Linked DNA regions of Niabella yanshanensis. The protein of the gene in region 1 interacts with the protein of each later gene in a pairwise test. Links are inferred from orthologs where the notes say so. Each region holds a gene or a part of one and is shown in the gene's direction. Other genes may lie near its edges.

Region 1 (3,234 bases):
TTTCAAATCTTGCGGAAACGCAAACTCCTGAATTTTTATGGATTGGGTGTAGCGACAGCCGGGTGCCTGCAAATGAAATTACCGGCACAACCCCTGGTGAAATTTTTGTGCATCGCAATATAGCCAACCTGGTAGTACATACCGATGTTAATATGCTAAGCGTATTAGAGTATGCGGTAATGCACCTGAAAGTAAAACATGTTATAGTTTGCGGTCACTACGGTTGTGGTGGTGTTAAAGCTGCAATGGGCAATAACGATTTTAACCAGATACTCAATATGTGGCTCCGTGTGATCAAGGATGTGTACAGGCATAACAGGGGAGAGCTCGAAGCTATTACAGACATTAACGAAAGGGCGGACCGGCTTGTTGAACTAAACGTAAGAGAGCAGGCTGAAAAGCTGTGCAAAACTTCTATTATCCAAAAGGCCTGGAAACTACGGGAGGGACCGGAAATTCACGGTTGGGTATACGGTCTGAAAGATGGTTTATTAAAAGAGATCATCAACATCAAACCCGGTGAAACCGTAATTGACCCGATTTATGTTTACGACAATATCTAATTGAAAGTAGATCGCATTTTAAAAAGCATAGCCTTCGGGCTGTGCTTTTTTGTTGCTACCTTTTGATTTTGCAGGCGGGCGATGTTTAAAACGGGTGTTTGTACTCTTCTGTAGTAAGGAGGATTGGTAATGTTACCGGACAATTAGGCGCAGTTAACCCGTTCAATATAAGGGGCAAATTTTTCTGGGTTTTCCACACTTGTGATTTACTTTTTCCAATATTTGTGTATTAGATACGCAAAGTATTAATTAAATTGCGCCACAAATTGAATAAAATACATCTTAAACAGATAATTCATGAGTTACATTTCAGAAGTCTTCGCAAGACAAATATTAGACAGTCGTGGTAATCCAACCATTGAGGTGGATGTAATTACAGACGAAGGCGCTTTAGGGCGTGCTGCTGTGCCAAGTGGAGCCAGCACCGGTATACACGAAGCTGTTGAGTTGCGTGACGGCGACAAAAAAAAATACCTGGGTAAAGGAACTTTGAAAGCCGTTAAAAACGTAAATACTGTAATTGCTCCTGCTTTATTGGGATACGATGTAGCTGATCAGACAGGAATTGACCAGTTAATGATTCAATTAGATGGTACACCTAACAAAGGTAAATTAGGCGCTAACTCATTGTTGGCGGTAAGTATGGCTGCTGCAAAAGCTGCTGCTGAAGAAGCGGGCCTGCCTCTATTTCGTTATATAGGCGGTACCAACGCAAAAACATTGCCTATTCCGATGATGAACATTTTGAATGGTGGTGCGCATGCTGATAATAAAATCGATTTCCAGGAATTTATGATCATGCCGGTGGGTGCAACTACTTTCAGCGAAGGCCTTCGTTGGGGTGTTGAAATATTCCACGCCTTAAAATCGGTATTAAAGAAAAAAGGATATAGCACTAACGTGGGTGACGAGGGTGGCTTTGCTCCCAATATTCAAAGCAATGAGGAAGCTATTGAAACCGTATTAGATGCAATAGGTGCAGCTGGTTACAAAGCAGGTTCGCAAATTGTTATTGCAATGGATGCTGCTAACAGTGAACTGTGGGACGCAAAAAAGAAAAAATATGTTTTCCATAAAAGTTCTGGCAAAGAAATGACCAGCGAAGAGTTGGTTAAATACTGGGAAAGCTGGGTTAAAAAATATCCGATCGCGAGCATAGAAGATGGTATGGCTGAAGATGACTGGAAAGGTTGGAAATTATTGACGGAGACAATCGGCAGCAAATGCCAGTTGGTAGGCGATGATCTGTTTGTGACGAACGTAGAGCGTCTGCAACAAGGTATTGATAAAAATACCGCTAATGGCCTGTTGGTAAAAGTAAACCAGATTGGTACTATTACTGAAACGATTAATGCGGTAACCCTGGCGCAACACAACGGTTATAATACTATCATGAGCCATCGTAGTGGGGAAACAGAAGACACAACTATTGCTGATTTAGCGGTAGCATTAAACTGTGGGCAAATTAAAACAGGTTCTGCAAGCCGTACCGACAGGATTGCGAAGTACAACCAGCTGATCAGAATTGAAGAATTACTCGGTGATAGTGCCATCTATCCAAAAGGGAAAATCAAATTTGGTAAATAATTTGGTTGGAGGCTCAGGTTTGGCGTTTAACTACGAACTTTGACCCTGAACCCCAAAAGCTTCAAATATTTGCATGGAAGAGTTTGTAGATTTTGTAACAGAAAAGGAACCGGTTTTGCCAAAAGCCCCCAGGAAAAGACGGGCGTTAAACCGGATTTCGCGTTTTCTTACTAACAAGTACTTTATTGCTTCAGTTGGTTTTTTAGGGGTGATGTTGTTTTTGGATAAAAATGATCTCATCACTACCATGGGCAGGAGAGAAGAGTTGCAAAATCTCAATCAAAGTAAGGAGCACTATTTGCAGGAACTGTCTGAGTTACGAAAAGTAAAGACTGATCTGGAGAATGACCCGGTCATTATTGAAAAACTCGCACGGGAGAAGTATCTGATGAAAAGGGAAAACGAGGATATTTTTGTGACAGAAGACAAGAATAAATCTGTTGGAACTCCTCAGAACTAATTGGTTTGATAACTAAACTCAACGATAAAGCCAGGCAATTGCCTGGCTTTTATAATGTATCGAAGCAGGGAAATATATTATTCCTTCATCATTTCAATTAAAGCCGCTGCCACTTCTTCAGCATTAGGTTTGCTGAAATAGTCGCCATCACTTCCATAGGCAGGCCGGTGCTCCTTGGCAGTAATGGTTCTTGGTGCTACGTCCAGGTATCGGTAGCCTCCCTGTTCTTCCATTACTTTATTGAACATAAAACCTGCGGCTCCTCCAGGAACATCTTCATCTACAAATAAAATGCGATTCGTTTTTTTCAACGATTCGAGAATCATGTGATTCAGATCGAAGGGCAATAGCGTTTGTACATCTATCAGTTCGCAACTTACGCCAAGCGGTTCCACCAGTTTCATAGCCTGCTGTACAATACGTATCGTAGATCCATAACTTACTATAGTAATATCTGTTCCTTCCTTAAGAATCTCCGGAATGCCTAACGGGATCGTAATATCGCTAAGGTTTTCAGGCAACTTTTCTTTTAAACGATAACCGTTCAGACTTTCAATAACAATAGCCGGGCTATTACTTTTTAGTAACGTATTATACATGCCGGCTGCTTGTACGAAGTTCCTC
Region 2 (3,305 bases), 3.1 Mb from region 1 along the record:
CCACTACAGCCTCTGTTAAATCCGATTGAATAATTGTTCTCAGCGATTTATAATAACCCGAACGGCTGTAACCAAAGTACAAACACAGCCGATTTACTTTTTGCCCTTTCTCCCCACACATGCGGATGACTGCTGTGCGAAATTTTTTTTTACATCTGTATCATAATGCTCATCCACTATGTCGATTAGTGTTTCCAAAGCTTGCTTCTCCAACATGCTGTCTGCCAAGGCCAGCTTCAGCTTTTTTACTTCAGCTTCCAATTCTTTTAAACGGTCTTTTTCTTCAAGCGTCTCCACTCTTAACACTTTACTTAATAAATGATGTTTACCAAATTGTCTGATCCAATTTTGAATAGTACTGCCCCCGCCGATATTATACCGCCTGCGAACAGACTCTACTGATAACCCTTTCTCCACTTCTCTGACAACTTTTTGCTTAAAGCTAATACTATACCGAACCTGTTCTCTAATGGATATCTTCGTCATCTGTCAGTTTTTTAATATAAAAACTGTCAACCTATACCAGGACAAGACATAGGAGAATGGAAAATGCGATTAGGACTCCCTAATTATTTTTAGCTTACCTACCACCTTAAGTCACTGTCAACAGTCAACCAACCGCTGTCCTCTTATCAGAACCCCTACTAACTATCCCCTAATAACCTCTACTAAAACCATCCTCGTCCTTGGCCTACCTCTCTGAATGGCCATGGAATGGAAGCCAGCATGATAATAAACGCAATGGCGTAAAACAGAACGGTTTTACGATGTTTGGTAGCATCGGGAATATTCTTTTTAGCAAAGGATTTGCCTACATGAACTAAAGCTATGGCTATAAGCATTCCTAAAAGATGCTCTACTGCAAAGAAGCGATAAACAGGGGCTTTCATGATGTCCCCCATGGGCATTTGTTGAAAAAGCTTCAATCCGAAAGTACCGGTAAACCATTGTACTAATCCGATTAACAGGTTGACATCGCAACAAATCATTAATAATAAGCCGGCGGTAGCGTGGCCTTTGGTAAAGGGTTTATTGCCCGCGCCAAGACTTTTGAAAATGGCAACTAAAAATAAAAGCACGATGGCCCAGCGTAAAAAGCTGTGTAAATGTAGTAATCCGGTTTGCATAGCTTCGAGATTTGTGAGAACGAAAATAGGCAATTGTTACGGATTTACTATGGGCTTAACGCTTAAAACATTTACTTTGCAGCACTTAAATAGTAAACTATGGCTTTAATTGCCCCTTCTTTATTGGCTGCTGATTTTTTAAAACTACAGGCAGAGTGTGAAATGGTTAATAACAGCGCGGCAGATTGGTTGCACCTGGATGTAATGGACGGTATGTTTGTTCCCAATATTAGCTTTGGCCCGATGGTGATTGAGTTTGTTCGAAAGGTAGTAAATAAACCCTGTGATGTGCATTTGATGATTGAGCAGCCGGCACGTTATGCTGAGCAGTTCAAGAATGCGGGGGCCGACCATTTAACGATTCATATTGAAGCCTGCCCGATGCTGCACCAGGATATTACACAGATCAAAGCATTAGGCATGAAAGCCGGAGTAGCTGTGAACCCGCATACACCTGTTTCTTTATTGAGCGATATTCTGCATGAGGTGAGTATTGTAAACCTGATGAGCGTAAATCCTGGTTTTGGTGGACAGAAGTTTATAGCATATACCCTGGAGAAAATTAAGCAACTCAAGCAAATGATCCGGGAGCGTAACCTGGATGTATTGATAGAGATCGATGGTGGTGTAACAATTGAGAACGCAAAGGAGATTATTGACGCAGGAGCCGATGTGTTGGTGGCAGGCAGTACTGTTTTCAGGGCTACAGACCCCATAGCTGCTGTTGAAAAACTGAAGTCTTTGTAACAACCACGATGTACTCATTGTAAATTACCTCCATTTATTGCCGAAGGTATCCCAGCTGGTGATCCCTATTTTAAATTGAAGGGGTGCCTGGAACTGGTTGGCAAACGCGCTGGATGCATAAACGCCTAGTTTTATTTTCTGGAAATTTTGAAAAGGTAACTTGAATATGCGTTCAACTCCCGCGAAGGCTTCCACATACCTGAGGCTTCTTTCAGGCGCTATTAAAAATCCTGCACCGGCAACCTCCCTCAGTCCCAGTTTTTTGAATACAGGTATTTTATTAAGGATGGCTCCGTTGAACTCATGAAAATAATGGCCCTCATAAAATCTTTTGAATGTGGCGAAAGTGGAGTCCATGGATTGAAATGCTTCTATCGGGTTCATAAATAAAATAGGATCCCCCCTGCGCTGCCATTTATAGTCTACCAGTCTCAGGTCTTTTGTATTCAAAAAGCTGCCGGTTTTGATATTATACTGGGCATTTCCTATTAGTCCCATTCTAAATTGTTGCCGTATGCCTAGTTCGTTGTAATCAAAATTAACCTGGCTGCCGAATAGTCGCGGAATACCTTTTCTCCATTTCATATAAAAGGTAGGCCAATTAGGCTCCAGTATAATTTTCTCTAAAGGCTCTCTTATATAAGGCTGTAGCGGGGTGTAACTAAGCTCTATATCTGCATAGAGTGCATTGTAAGCGTCAAAGGAAGGAGCAGCACCTGTGGGTTCTAAAAGTACTTTCTGAAAGGCCGAGTCGACAAAGCTGTAAGTTTTATAACCTGCCAGACTCCTGCGTAAAGCCATGCTTGCACTGGTTTTAATGTAAAGGCCGTTGATCAGTTCGCGGGACCAGCCGGCACTTAACGCATTGTCGAGGTAATAATTGCTGCGTTTGAGCTGATTGATCCAGGCATCACCCGAAAAAATGGCTGCAAAATCCCTCGACACTCCAAGGGTGTAACTGCCCTGGTTAAAAGTGTTGTATCTCCTGGATAGCTGGATGCGCCCGTTAATGTCTTTATTCAGATAGCCATAGCTAAGATTCGTGTGAAGCCAGGTGGTTCGTCTAAGGCTGTCGGTTTTATAAAAAGAAAAAGGTAACTGGGTTCTAAATCCTCCAAAGCCAAAAGCGATGGTAGATGCTATAGCCGGTAAGCTGTAACGCACGCCTTTTTCATGATAGCTTAATATTTGACCTTTGTAAAATATCTTTTTCCAGTCAGCCTTATTGGTTTTTTGATCAATCGAGTCCAGGTAAGCTTTACTGCGGGTTACAACATTTACGCTATCGGTATATTGAATCAGCCTCATTTCTTTATCGGTAAGTGGCTCTGTTCTTACAGATGCCCAGAAGATGCTATCGCGATGATAGGCATCCCGCGTGGCTGCGCTCAGCTCCGGGCCAAAATATTTCCTGTCAAAGGATTTATTCAA

What was found.
Region 2: the proteins of eno (region 1) and rpe interact in binary tests that used the Escherichia coli proteins (3 or more experiments, as listed by UniProt). The link is inferred for Niabella yanshanensis from one-to-one orthologs.

What each region holds. Positions count from the first base shown.
Region 1 is NZ_CP139960.1:1,067,990-1,071,223, reverse strand. Bases 102-3,005 are described here. They hold eno (phosphopyruvate hydratase), read left to right. Parts: upstream 102-860; coding sequence 861-2,150; downstream 2,151-3,005. Other genes in these bases: U0035_RS03920 (thiamine pyrophosphate-dependent enzyme), read right to left, coding at 2,688-3,005; U0035_RS03925 (FtsB family cell division protein), read left to right, coding at 2,224-2,610; U0035_RS03935 (carbonic anhydrase), read left to right, coding at 102-563. Outside these bases: more of U0035_RS03935, read left to right, coding at 1-101; more of U0035_RS03920, read right to left, coding at 3,006-3,234. UniProt on the Escherichia coli protein: Catalyzes the reversible conversion of 2-phosphoglycerate (2-PG) into phosphoenolpyruvate (PEP). It is essential for the degradation of carbohydrates via glycolysis.
Region 2 is NZ_CP139960.1:4,194,607-4,197,911, forward strand. The notes cover bases 76-3,050. They hold rpe (ribulose-phosphate 3-epimerase), read left to right. Parts: upstream 76-1,226; coding sequence 1,227-1,874; downstream 1,875-3,050. Other genes in these bases: U0035_RS17435 (IS3 family transposase), read right to left, coding at 76-82; U0035_RS17440 (transposase), read right to left, coding at 94-486; U0035_RS17445 (hypothetical protein), read right to left, coding at 669-1,127; U0035_RS17455 (DUF5686 and carboxypeptidase regulatory-like domain-containing protein), read right to left, coding at 1,899-3,050. Also shown: more of U0035_RS17435, read right to left, coding at 1-75; more of U0035_RS17455, read right to left, coding at 3,051-3,305. UniProt on the Escherichia coli protein: Catalyzes the reversible epimerization of D-ribulose 5-phosphate to D-xylulose 5-phosphate.